Regions from separate parts of the Bradyrhizobium sp. HKCCYLS3077 genome, predicted to be linked through region 2. Evidence: predicted binding sites of a transcription regulator. Region 2 holds the regulator's gene; the other holds the start of a gene.

Region 1 (6,520 bases), on a different contig from region 2:
CCGACGCCGCAGGAGACGCAGATCTGCCTGCCGTTCATCCGCCGCCAGATCGAGCTGGTCGATCCCGACGTGCTGGTGACGCTCGGCAACCCGTCGACCCAGGCGCTGCTCGGCACCACCGAGGGCATCATGCGCGTGCGCGGCAAATGGCGCGAGTATGATACCGGCAAGCGCACCATCCGCGCGATCGCCACCTTCCACCCGGCCTATCTGCTGCGCTCGCCATCCTACAAGCGGCTGTCCTGGCAGGATCTGCGCGCGGTCGCGACGGTGCTGGCGGTTTGAAACGCCTCTCTCCGCGTCATTGCGAGCGAAGCGAAGCAATCCAGAGTCTCGCTCACGACTCTGGATTGCTTCCGCCGTCGCCCTCCGGGCTATGGCGGACAAGTCGTCGCAACTGCTCCTCGCAATGACGGAGAACGTGGATAGCCCTACGTCCCCTTCGGCCGCACGATCGCCCAGCCGATGCGCAGCACCGGCTGGCGGCCGTTGATCAGCCAGTCGAAGCTACGTGGCACTTCCGGCACCAGGCCGGGGAAGCGCTGGACCAGCTCCGGCGGCGGCGTGCCCGCGGTGTCGGAGGCGCGCCAGACCACGATGCCGCCGGTCTCGGCGAATTTCGCCGGCGTGATCCATGGCGTCCGCTGCGGCGTGGCGTCGAGCAACAGATGCGCGCGGCGGCGGCCGAGGGCAACGAGGCTGGCGAGCCGCGGATCGCCGGCGACCGCCTGCAGCCGCTGATTGGTGCGGCGCTCGAAGCTCTCGACGAAGAAGCGCGAGATGTCGCGGGCCGGCATCGAGGTGGCGACCTCGCCGTCGCCGGTCAAAGGCTGCACCACGGCATTGCCGGCGACGAGGATGGCGGGCGCGGCGACCGCGGCCGCCCAGACCACGCGTAAGAGGCGCTGCCGGCGCAGATAGATCAGGTCCCCGGAGGCGACGACCAGGGCCAGCCCGACCATGGTCAGGCTGACCGCGGTGCCGCCGAGCACGCCAGGAAGACCGAACAGGCCGGAGATCAGGCTGCCCGCGAGCGCCGGTGCGATCGCGAAGCAATAGACGAAGTCGCGGGCGAGCGGCGGTACGGAACGGCGGTAGATGATCGGCGCCTCGGTATCGCCGCGGCTGACCCAGGAGGCATCGAGCACGACCAGCAGCAGCATCGCGGCGATCGCCAGCAGCAAGCCGCCGACGAGCGCAAGCCAGTGCCAGCCGCGCAACGAGAGGTCCGCGAGCAGCGGCAAGGCCGGCAGGCCGACGCTGTCGGAGCGCAGCACGAAGATCAGGTAGGGCAGCGCCAGCGCCAGCACCACGAGCAGCGCGAACAAGGGATCGAACGAGCGCAGCACGCGGCGGCCCTGCGCGGTCGAGACCACGAAGCCGGCGAGCAGCAGCAACAGGAAGGCGGCCGCTGGCGTGGTCAGCAGCAGCAGCCCCGCCTCGATCGACCAGGCGAACCAGGCGTTGCGCCGGCCCTGCCCGAGAATCCGCCAGCTATGCAACAGCAGCAGCGCCCACAGCGGCCGTGCCAGCACCTCGGGACCGAATTCGAGCGTGGGCGCGCCGAACGCGGTGATGGTCATCGTGAGCAGCACCGCAAGCACGGCCTGCTGGCCGCCGACGATGGCACGCGCCAGGAGATAGATCACCCAGAGACTCAGCGCCGAACACGCCACGGCCAGCACATAGACGCCGAACAGATGGTTGCCGGCGATGCGGTAGGCGATGTCGGACAGCCAGAACGACAGCGGCGGCCCGAGATCGGTGCCGACCTGGTACTCACGGCCGAAGGCGATCGCGGTGGCGAGCTGGCCGGGCGGGCTGCGGTAGAACAGCACGGCAAGGCCGAGCCACATCAGGGCCTGGCAGAGCACCACGATGACGACGACCAGCCGCGGTCTTGCGCGGATCAGTTCGACAACCAGGGACGTGAAACGCATGAACGGCTGGATCGCTTAGCTGGGATCGCTTTGAAGCTGGGATCGCTTGGGACGTCGGGGATGCCGGCAGGACCGCCCCTCATGCGCAGCAGCCTCGCTGTCCGACGCCCGCAATCGATACCGCACGACTGGGCGCACAACACCGCCCCCGCTGCGAGGAGTGACACTTCGTGCTGGCTGGCTGCCTCAAGCTTTAAGACCGTGGCGCGGTCGAGGCAACCGGCATCAGGTGCCAAGCGAGATTTCGGTGGACGTGACCAGCGTGATCTCCGCGAACAGATCAGGCTCGGGCTCGACCGCCAAAGGCTGATGCTTCTGCCGGGCCGCCACGACCGGGGCAAACAGGCTGCGATGATGCACCGAGGGGCCGAGCCGGTCCAAGGCGGCGAGATGATCCGGCACGCCATAGCCCTTGTGCTGCTCGAAGCCGTAGCCGGGGCAGTCCTGCGCCAGCGCGCACATCAGCCGGTCACGCGTGACCTTGGCGACGATCGAGGCCGCCGCGATCGACATCACCAGCCCGTCGCCGCCGATCACCGCCTCGCAGTTGCAACCGACGTCGATACGGTCGCGGCCGTCGACGAACACGTGCTTCGGCGCCTCCGGCAGCGCCTTCACCGCGCGCGACAGCGCCCACAGCGACGCCCGCAGAATGTTGTCGCGATCGATTCGCGACGGCGAGGCGAAGGCAACGGCGAAGGCCGAGGTCTTGCAGATCTTGTCGAAGAGAATCTCGCGCTGCTCGGCGGTCAACCGCTTGGAATCATCGAGCCCCTTCGGGATGCGGTTGGGATCGAGAATCACCGCCGCAGCCACCACCGGTCCTGCGAGCGGACCGCGGCCGGCCTCGTCGCAGCCTGCGACCGGCCAGATGCCCTGCTTCAACAGCGCCCGCTCGCGCCGAAAGCTTGGCGGGGCCACCGCGATGACGCCCTTGCCGAGCTTGGCGCCGGCCTTGCTGGCCGCGCCCGCCCTGGTCGCGGCCTTCGCAGCGGCGCTCTTCTTCGCAGCACCGGCCGCTTTCGCCCTGCCCGGCTTGTTCGCTTGGTCCCGAATCATGGCCGGCATCGTGCGGAACGAGCCAACGCAGCGCAACCGGAGCGGACCTCAATTCCCCGCTATTCCCATCCGCCGAGTTCCGAATTGAGGTCGCCTCAGAACAGGCTCAACTGCTGCCCGCCGCCTTTCGGCCGCACGAAATGATCCGTGGTCAGCTTGGTCCGCCGCTTGTTCAGGCCGAGCTTCTCGCACGCGATCTCGAAGCGGCGTCCGATCATCCAGGCCATCGGTCCCGTGCCCTTCATGCGCGTGCCCCATTGCGAGTCGTAGTCGCGGCCGCCGCGCATGTCGCGGATCAAGGTGAAGACATGGCGATAGCGGTCCGGATAGTGCTCCAGCAGCCATTCGCGGAAAAGGTCGCGCACCTCCAGCGGCAGCCGCAACAGCACATAGGCCGCTTCCTTGACGCCGGCATGAGCAGCGGCATCGAGGATGCGCTCGATCTCGCTGTCGTTGAGCGCCGGGATCACCGGCGCCACCATCACCGTGGTCGGGATGCCCGCCTTCGACAGCGCCTGCAAGGCCTCCAGCCGCTTCGACGGCGTCGAGGCCCGCGGCTCCATGGTGCGGGCCAGCTTCGGATCCAGCGTGGTCACTGATATCGCGACCTTTGCCAGGTTCTTCTTGGCCATCCGCGCCAGAATGTCGGCATCACGCATCACCAGCGCCGACTTGGTGACGATTCCGACGGGATGGCCAACCTTTTCCAGCACCTCGAGGATGCCGCGCATGATCTTCCGCTCGCGCTCGATCGGCTGATACGGATCAGTGTTGGTGCCGATCGCGATCATCCGCGGCTCATAGCCGCTGGCGGCAAGCTCCTTCTCCAGCAGGGCCGGCGCCTCTGGCTTCACGAACAGCTTGGATTCGAAATCCAGCCCCGGCGACAGGCCGAGGAATGCGTGGGTCGGCCGCGCGAAGCAGTAGACGCAGCCGTGCTCGCAGCCGCGATACGGATTGATCGATCGGTCGAAGCCGATGTCGGGAGAATCGTTGCGCGTGATGACCTTGCGCGAGGTGTCGGTCGCGACCGTGGTCTTGAACGGCGGCAAGTCCTCGAGGCTCTGCCAGCCATCGTCGAAGACAACACGGGCCTCCGCCTCGTAGCGGCCGCTCGCATTGGATTGGGCACCCCGGCCGCGGCGCCGGCCCCGTTCGATGGCGACCGCGAGTTCGGGAAAGTCCTTGTCAGGACCAGTCGTATCAGGACCAGACGAAGGCGCGCCCACCGGCTCGGAGGGCACCGGGACCGGCGGGCGCTTGAGGGCATGTGAAGATGCTCGGCTCATGGCCAAGACATAGCACAAAAAGAGAACATAACAAGATCAAAATTGAACAAGCTCGGAGGATCGGTTCTGAGCCTGCGCAAGGCCAGCCATCACATTCCCGTTCTATGCTGCGGCCGCGTTGGAACGGGACGGTGCGGCGTTACTCTCCTGTACTCTCCCGCAGGCGCGAAACGGACGGCAAGCGAGGTCCCATGCAGCTCAGTTCTCCCCAACCGACCCTTCCCGCTGACGATCTCGACCTGCTCGACCGCTATTGGCGGGCAGCCAACTATCTCTCGGTCGGCCAGATCTATCTGCTCGACAATCCGCTGCTGCGCGAGCCGCTGAAGCCGGAGCACATCAAGCCTCGGTTGCTCGGCCATTGGGGCACGACGCCGGGTTTGAACTTCATCTACGCCCATCTCAACCGCGCCATCGTCGCCCAGGATCTCGACGTCCTCTATGTCTGCGGTCCCGGCCATGGCGGTCCCGGCATGGTCGCCAACACCTATCTCGAAGGCAGCTACAGCGAGATCTACCCCGATATCGGCCGTGACGCGGACGGCTTGCGAAAGCTGTTCCGGCAGTTCTCCTTTCCCGGCGGCATCCCGAGCCACGCGGCGCCGGAGACGCCGGGCTCGATCCACGAAGGCGGCGAACTCGGCTACGCGCTGGTTCACGCCTACGGCGCCGCGTTCGACAATCCCGATCTGATCGTCGCCTGCGTGATCGGCGATGGCGAGGCCGAGACCGGCCCGCTGGCGGCGTCCTGGCACTCGAACAAGTTTCTGAACCCGGCGCACGATGGCGCCGTGCTGCCGATCCTGCATCTCAACGGCTACAAGATCGCCAATCCCACCGTGCTCGGCCGCTTGGGCGATGCCGAGCTCAAATCCCTGTTCGAAGGCTATGGCTACGCGCCGTTGTTTGTCGAAGGCGACGAGCCCAAGGCGATGCACCGGCAGATGGCCGACGCGCTCGACGTCGCCCTCGCCAGCATCCGCTCGATCCAGCAGAACGCGCGCCAGCCGGATGCGGCGATCCAGCGGCCGCGCTGGCCGATGATCGTGCTGCGCAGCCCGAAGGGCTGGACCGGGCCTAGGGAAGTCGACGGCCTCAAGGTCGAGGGCTTCTGGCGCGCGCATCAGGTGCCGATCGCAAATCCGCGCGGCAAGCCGGAGCACCTCGCTCTGCTGGAAGCGTGGATGAAGAGCTATCAGCCGGAGACGCTGTTCGATACGAACGGCCGTCTCGTGCCGGAGTTGCAGGCTCTCGCGCCAAAGGGGACGCGGCGCATGGGCGCCAATCCGCATGCGAATGGCGGCTTGCTCAAGCGCGAGCTGAAGCTGCCGGATTATCGGGCCTTCGCGGTCGAGGTCACCTCACCCGGCGAGACCATCACCGAAGCCACGCGCGAACTCGGCAAGTTTCTGCGCGAGGTCGTGAGGCTGAACGCGGAGGCGAGGAACTTCCGCATCATGGGCCCGGACGAGACCGCCTCGAACCGGCTCGACGCGGTGTTCGACGTCACCGAGCGCGTCTGGATGGAAGGCATCGAGCCCTATGACGTCCATCTCGCCCATGACGGCCGGGTCATGGAGGTGTTGAGCGAACATCTCTGCCAGGGCTGGCTGGAGGGCTATCTGCTCACCGGCCGTCACGGCCTGTTCTCCTGCTACGAGGCCTTCATCCACATCGTGGATTCGATGTTCAACCAGCACGCCAAATGGCTGAAGGTCTCGCGCGAGCTGCCGTGGCGGCGTCCGATCGCGTCCCTGAACTATCTGCTGACGTCGCATGTCTGGCGGCAGGACCATAACGGGTTCAGCCACCAGGATCCCGGCTTCGTCGATCTCGTCGCCAACAAGAAGGCAGACATCGTCCGCATCTACTTTCCGCCGGACGCCAATACGCTGCTGTGGATCGCCGACCACTGCCTGCGGACCTATGACCGCATCAACGTCATCGTCGCCGGCAAGCAGCCCGCGCCGCAATTCCTCTCGATGCGGGAGGCCGCGGTTCATTGCGACGCCGGCATCGGCATCTGGTCGTGGGCCGGCACCGAGCGCGCCGGCGAGGAGCCCGACGTGGTGATGGCCTGCGCCGGCGACGTCCCGACGCTCGAGACGCTCGCCGCCGTCGACCTGCTGCGCCAGGAGCTGCCGGACCTCAAGATCCGCGTCGTCAACGTCGTCGACCTGATGACCCTGCAGCCACGGTCCGAGCATCCGCACGGCCTCAGCGATCGCGATT
Region 2 (6,520 bases):
GTGGATGAGCCTAGCCTGCGCCGATCGACGTCCGTGAAGGTTTGGTCCAGGCGCGCTCGACGGGAGGTTCAATGAACATCGACATCATCTCCTTGCGCGACCGCCCGGACTTGATCCCCTGCGTGTTCTCGCCCGAGCTCGACGCCGTCTGGCCCGAGTTCATGCGGCAGGATCGGACGGCGATGCTGTATTATGATGAGCCCGCGTTCGCTCATTACGCCGACTGCGCTTTCGCAGCTCTCGCCGGCGACGAGGTTGTCGGGCGCGCCTTCGCGGTGCCCTTCGCCTTCGGCATCGAGGGCCGCGACGAACTGCCCAATGCCGGCTGGGACGAGGTGATCCGCTGGGGTCACGAGGACCGCATGCTGGGACGGCAGCCGACGACCATGAGCGCATTGGAGATCGCCCTGCTGCCGAAGGCGCGCGTGCCGGGCAGCTCGCGCGCCATGCTCGATGCGTTCAAGCAATGCGCGCGAGCGAAGGGCTTCTCCGAGCTCTACGCGCCGGTGCGGCCGAACCAGAAGCATTTGCAACCGCGAATCCCGATGCACGCGTATCTCGATGAGCGCCGCGCCGACGGCCAGCTCGCCGATTCCTGGCTGCGCACGCACCTCGCGATCGGTGGCGAGATCGTCAAGATTGCGCCGTGCTCGATGACTATTGTCGGCACGCTTGCAGAGTGGTCACAATGGACGGGCGTGCCATTCGATCATTCAGGCGAGGTCGAGATCCCCGGCGCGCTGGTGCCCGTGCTCACATCGGTCGAGCAAGATTACGCCGTCTACGTCGAACCCAACGTGTGGATCAGGCATCCGGTGTGATATGAACTCACTTCGTCGAATTATTTCCGGCCGTGCAAAACTCGCGACGTTGGTTGCCGGCCGAGGCGAGCCCGTCGTCTTCCTGCATGCAGCGGTGTTCGACCACACCATGTGGCTTGCGCAGATCGACGACATCGCAGCCACCCACACGGCGATCGCCTACGATCGCCGCGGCTTCGGAGAGACGGTGGCAGAGATCGAAGACCATTCACCGGTTGCCGACTTGCTCGCGGTGATCGATGCGCTCGCGCCGGGCCGGCCGGCGACGCTTGTCGCCTGTTCGCAAGGCGGAAAGATCGCGCTCGACTTCGCGCTGGCGCAGCCGTCGCGGACACGTGCCCTCGTTCTGATCGCGCCCTCGATAAGCGGAGCGCCAGAGCCGGTCTACCCACCGGCCATCACGGCGCTGCTGCGCGATGTCGCCGCAGCAGAGGCGGCACGCGATTGGGACCGCGTCAGCATGCTCAAGGCGCATCTCTGGCTCGACGGTCCGCTCGCACCTAATGGGCGCGTATCGGGCGAGTTGCGCGACATGTTTCTGCAGAAGAACGCCGCCGCGCTGCGCGCAGCGCCGGTGGGCGCAAGTCTCGACGTGACACCTGCCTTCCCGCGCCTCGGCGAGATCACCGCGCCGGCGCTCGTGATCTGGGGCGACCTCGACTTTCCTCATATCCAGGAGCGAAGCCGATTGCTTGCTGCGACGACGCCGAACGCGGCCGGTCACGGGATCACCGGTGTTGCGCATCTGCCGAGCCTCGAACAGCCCGCGGAGGTCACCGGACTGATCACGAGGTTTCTCGCCACATTGTGAGAGCGCCCCGCGCGAGGCTGCTCCCCAAGGCACCGGTCGGAATGGCCCCTTGGCCCCGCCCTGCGCGTTCGGTTAGAACGCGACTCCCTCGACTCGTCCGCCTCCTTCCAAAGGAACTCTGATGGCCTTGATGCCGGTGTCCGATGCGTTGTCCGCGGTGCTTGCCGGCGCCGAGCCGCTGCCTGAGGAGATGGTCGGGCTGGACGAGGCATTCCACCGCATCCTGGCGCGCGACCTGGCGGCACTGCGGACGCAGCCACCGGAGGCGATGTCGGCGATGGACGGCTACGCGCTGCGGGCGGCCGATGCCGACAGGCCTGGCGCCAAGCTCAAGGTGATCGGCGAGGTCGCGGCCGGGCGGCCGTTCGATCGCGTGGTCGGCGCTGGCGAGGCGGCGCGCATCTTCACCGGCGGCGTCGTGCCGGAGGGCGCCGATGCGGTCGTCATCCAGGAGGATACGACCGCGGAGGGCGGCCATGTGGTCCTCAACGAGGCGGCCATCAAGGGCCGGCACATCCGCCCCGCGGGTGTCGACTTCCATCAGGGCATGGTGCTGCTGAAGGCCGGACGCCGGCTCAGCGACCGCGACCTGTCGCTGGCGGCCAGCATGAATCATCCGGCGCTGCCGGTGCGGCGGCGGCCGAAGGTGGCGCTGCTCGCGACCGGCGACGAACTGGTGATGCCGGGCTCAGAGCCCGGTCCCGGCCAGATCGTCTATTCCAACGGCTATGCGCTGCGGGCGCTGGTGCGTAGCGAGGGTGCCGAGCCGATCGATCTCGGCATCGCCGTCGACACGATGGAGGCCACCGTGGCCGGTATCCGCCGGGCGCGCGAGTCTGGAGCCGACATCCTGATCACCACCGGCGGCGCCTCGGTCGGCGACCATGATCTGGTCAAGCAGGCCCTGGAGGCCGAGGGCGTCGAGATGGCGTTCTGGAAGATCGCGATGCGGCCGGGCAAGCCGATGATGCACGGCCGGCTCGGCGGCATGAGGGTGATCGGCCTGCCGGGCAACCCGGTGTCGTCCTATGTCTGCGCCATCCTGTTCCTGGTGCCGCTGATTCGTGCCCTGCTCGGGCGCGAGGAGGTCGCGCCGCCGCGCGAGACCGCCCTGCTCGGCCGCGAACTCGGGCCGAACGACTCACGCGAGGACTATCTGCGCGCGCAGTTGGAAGAGCGCCCCGACGGCACGCTGATCGCCACGCCGGTGAACCAGCAGGATTCGTCTCTGCTCGGGAATCTCGCGCTTTCGCAGGCGCTGGTGATCCGTCCGGCCTTCGCGCCGAAGGCTCCCGCAGGCAGCCCTTGCGAGATCCTGCGCCTGCCCAGGTGAGGCGTCGGTGGGTGGGCTTCCTCCGGTAAAGCTCGGTCCATTCATCATATTTTTAGGATTGCAGAACACACATCGAACAGATAGTGTCCGTTCATGATTTGTTTTTAGTATGTTGCGGGTGACGTGAATGACGGTCGTCCAGTTGGGCTCTGGGACGCAAGAGCTCTTGAGAACTTCGGACGACAACCAACCGGGGACCAGGTCGAGATGCTGACGCGCAAACAGTACGAACTTCTGCGGTTCATCAACGAACGGCTCAAGGAAGCCGGCGTGCCGCCGTCCTTCGACGAGATGAAGGATGCGCTCGACCTGCGCTCCAAGTCCGGCATCCATCGGCTGATTACAGCTCTCGAAGAGCGCGGCTTCATCCGCCGGCTGCCCAATCGCGCCCGCGCGATCGAGGTGATCAAGCTGCCCGAGCTCTCGCAGGCCGCCAACAACCGGCGCGGCGGATTCACGCCGTCGGTGATCGAGGGCAATCTCGGCAAGGTGCGCACCTCGACGCCGGCGCTCGACGATGGCGAGCGTCCCGTCGCGGTGCCGGTGATGGGCCGGATTGCCGCGGGTACGCCGATCGAGGCGCTGCAGACGCGCAGCCACACCATCAGCGTGCCGGCCGACATGCTCGGCAATGGCGAGCACTACGCGCTCGAAGTCCGCGGCGATTCGATGGTCGACGCCGGCATCCTCGACGGCGACATGGCGCTGATCCAGCGCAACGAGTCCGCTGACACCGGCGACATCGTCGTGGCGCTGATCGACGACGAGGAAGCGACTTTGAAGCGCTTCCGCCGCCGCGGCGCGTCGATCGCCCTGGAGCCGGCCAACACGGCGTATGAGGTGCGCATCCTGCCGCCCAACCGGGTGAAGATCCAGGGCAAGCTGGTCGGGCTGTACCGGAAGTACTGAGTCCCGGCGTCTGCGAGGCCGCCGGATCTGCCCAGCAGATCGGCGGTGTGAGCCGCCCGGACTCGCGGCCGCCTATTTATGAGTCAGTTGAGAATGCACATCATGATGTGCAGCGCGGCACACTCAAACGCTTGTGATCGGCAGCGCCCGCGCGCACTGCAGATCAGCGCAGAATTGCCGCGAAGCGCGCGCTAACATCGCTCCCGATGTCCACTCTGATAGAGGCCTGCGCCTGTCCGGGGGGAGCGTGGGTCAGCTATCTCTGAACGAGGAGCGATCCGATGTGTGACTACAGCCTCCATGCCGTTGCCTCCCGTCCCGCCAAAGTCGGCGAGACGCTGATCTCGACGACGTTCCGCGGCACCGCGACCCGCGGCTTCGCCTTGGAAAGCGAGCCGACCGTCGCGGTCTGCATGCTGCCCGGCACCGAGCTCGCCTTTGCCGAGGACGTCCGCTACGACAGCCGCTGGCTGTGGACCCGCACGATCCGCGAGCGCGTCGCCAAGTTCAACACCATCGAGAAGCACATTCCCGACCGCCATCACGACGCGATCGAGTTCGCGGATGGACGCCACGTGCTGGTGACTCAGCTCTGCGAAGGCCAGCGCGTCACCGTGCTGCAATTGCCGGTCAGCAAGCAGCCCGGCGAGCGTCGTGACATCGCGGAAGACGTGCCGGCACAGCAGCCGACGCCGATCCGCCGCATCAGCATCACCTGACCGGTAGGCATCACCTAGGTCACGCGACGAGCGGATCGCATCCGCATTCGTCGTTCCGGATCGCACGCGACACTGCAACCGTCGGACGGCTCTCAGCCAGCTCTGACGATTGCGGTGCCGTTGGCGTCTGTGAATCGTGGAATCGCCCATCCTAACGACCGCACTGGCCATGATGTGCTTCTACAGAATCGCATCTGGCGGCCCCGCGCTCGTTCACCCTCCCCTGGAGGGGGAGGGTCGGCTCATAGGCGCAAAGCGCGTATGAGCCGGGTGGGGTGATCTCTCCACTTGCACCGGCGCCCGCGGCTTCATCCCACCCCGCTCGCCCGCTTCGCGCGCGATCGACCCTCCCCCTCCAGGGGAGGGTGAGACCGATGTCGCGGTGCCTTGCCAGCGTCATCATAGGCAGTCGACGACTGTCGCGCAGAGCAGCCGGCGAAACTTTGTCCCAATCGTCAATGAGAGCATGATGGGCTCGATCGACTTCATGCTCTGGCTGTGTCCTGGTGCTCGCCTCCAGGGCAGGGATTGGGACGCTGCAGCGGTGGCGTGGGCGCCAGCCTAATCCTCACCACCCTGCTCCATCTCCGGCGGCGTCGCGTCCTGCGCGCGCGACGGTGACGCGCGCGGCGTCAGTGTCGCCTCGAACTCGCTGGCCTCGGCCGGCGCCGGCCACCACGGCCGGCCGGTGCCGTCGGCGCGCGCCGGCGTAACGGCGAACCCCTTGCCGCTCTGCACGAGCATCAAGGCGCCCTGCTGCTGCAGCCGCGGACGGTCGATCACAGCGGCCTGGCAGGATTTTGGGGCGGAGCGCGCCGTCACCACCAGCGCAGCGCGGGCGCAATCGTCGGCGAGGGCGTCCGCGCGCAAGGTCAGCGCGACGATGCGGCCGTCGGCCATGGCGACCACGCATCCTTGTTCGTCACAGGACACGCCGTCACTGAGCGACGACTCGGCAGGCAGCCGCGCGTCGGCGTCGGCCGCGAGCCATTCCTTGGTGACGAACACGTCCTTGCCGCTGCGCATCACATGCAGGCGTCCATCGCGGCCGCGGACGGCCACGGCACGCCCATCGCCGGAGACGAGAATGTCCGGCTGCGGCGTCACGACGGCCCAGGCCGCGGCCGCCGCCAGCAGCACCGCGCCCGACCAGCGCAGCGGCGTGCGCAAGAGGCCGATCAGCACGAGTCCCAGGCTGGCTGCGATCAGCGGCCCGATGCCGAACGCCTGGATGCGCCCGACGGCGCCGGGTAATGCGGCGACCCATCGGGTCACCGCGATCATCCAGTCGATGCCCCAGCCCATCACCGTCCAGCAGACGCCGTCGAGGCCGAACGGCGCCGCCAGCAGGCCTAGCAGGCCGGCCGGCATCACCAGCACCGAGACCACCGGCATGGCCGCAAGATTGGCCAGCACGCCGTAGGGCGTGACGCGGTGGAAATGAAACGCCGCATAGGGCGTGGTCGCAAGCCCCGCGATCAGCGAGGCCAGCAGCAGCATGGACAGTTCGCGACCGCCCCACAAAGCGATGCGCTGCGTCGTCGAACTGTCCGGCGTGGCAAACAGTTTCGGCAGCCCGAACTGCACCAGCGCGACGAGGCCGAGCGTCGCCGCAAACGACATCTGGAAGCTCGGATGCACCAGCGCTTCGGGAGCCGCGATCAGCACGACCATCGCGGCCACCGCGAGCGTGCGGAAGGTGACGGCGCGGCGGTCGACCATCACGGCGATCAGCACCACCGCCGTCATGAAGAACGATCTTTGCGTCGCGACCTCGGCGCCGGACAGCAGCAGATAGAACGCGGCCGCAAGCAGCGCCGCGGCTGCCGCCCATTTCTTGATCGGATGGCTGATGGTGAGGCCCGGGATCAACGCGAGCAGCGCGCGCATCGCGAAGAACACGACGCCGGCAACAACCGCCATGTGA

The links. The regulator LexA, encoded in region 2, represses DNA repair genes until DNA is damaged. The targets are predictions, from matches to a motif close to TGTTCNNNNTGTGTTCNG.
Region 1: a site for LexA is predicted at 4,299-4,316, ahead of ACQR0Z_RS13940 (PA0069 family radical SAM protein). Genes of this name have one in related genera too.

The regions. Positions count from the first base shown of each region.
Region 1 covers NZ_JBNPTH010000003.1:452,145-458,664, reverse strand. Annotated here, with positions in the region: gene ACQR0Z_RS13955 (uracil-DNA glycosylase) at 1-285, shown strand, start outside; gene ACQR0Z_RS13950 (glycosyltransferase family 39 protein) at 432-1,940, opposite strand; gene ACQR0Z_RS13945 (ribonuclease HII) at 2,166-3,008, opposite strand; gene ACQR0Z_RS13940 (PA0069 family radical SAM protein) at 3,095-4,288, opposite strand; gene ACQR0Z_RS13935 (phosphoketolase family protein) at 4,480-6,520, shown strand, end outside.
Region 2 covers NZ_JBNPTH010000004.1:52,249-58,768, reverse strand. Annotated here, with positions in the region: gene ACQR0Z_RS16470 (hypothetical protein) at 162-821, shown strand; gene ACQR0Z_RS16465 (alpha/beta fold hydrolase) at 823-1,632, shown strand; gene ACQR0Z_RS16460 (molybdopterin molybdotransferase MoeA) at 1,754-2,965, shown strand; gene lexA (transcriptional repressor LexA) at 3,173-3,874, shown strand; gene ACQR0Z_RS16450 (hypothetical protein) at 4,156-4,593, shown strand; gene ACQR0Z_RS16445 (ComEC/Rec2 family competence protein) at 5,155-6,520, opposite strand, start outside.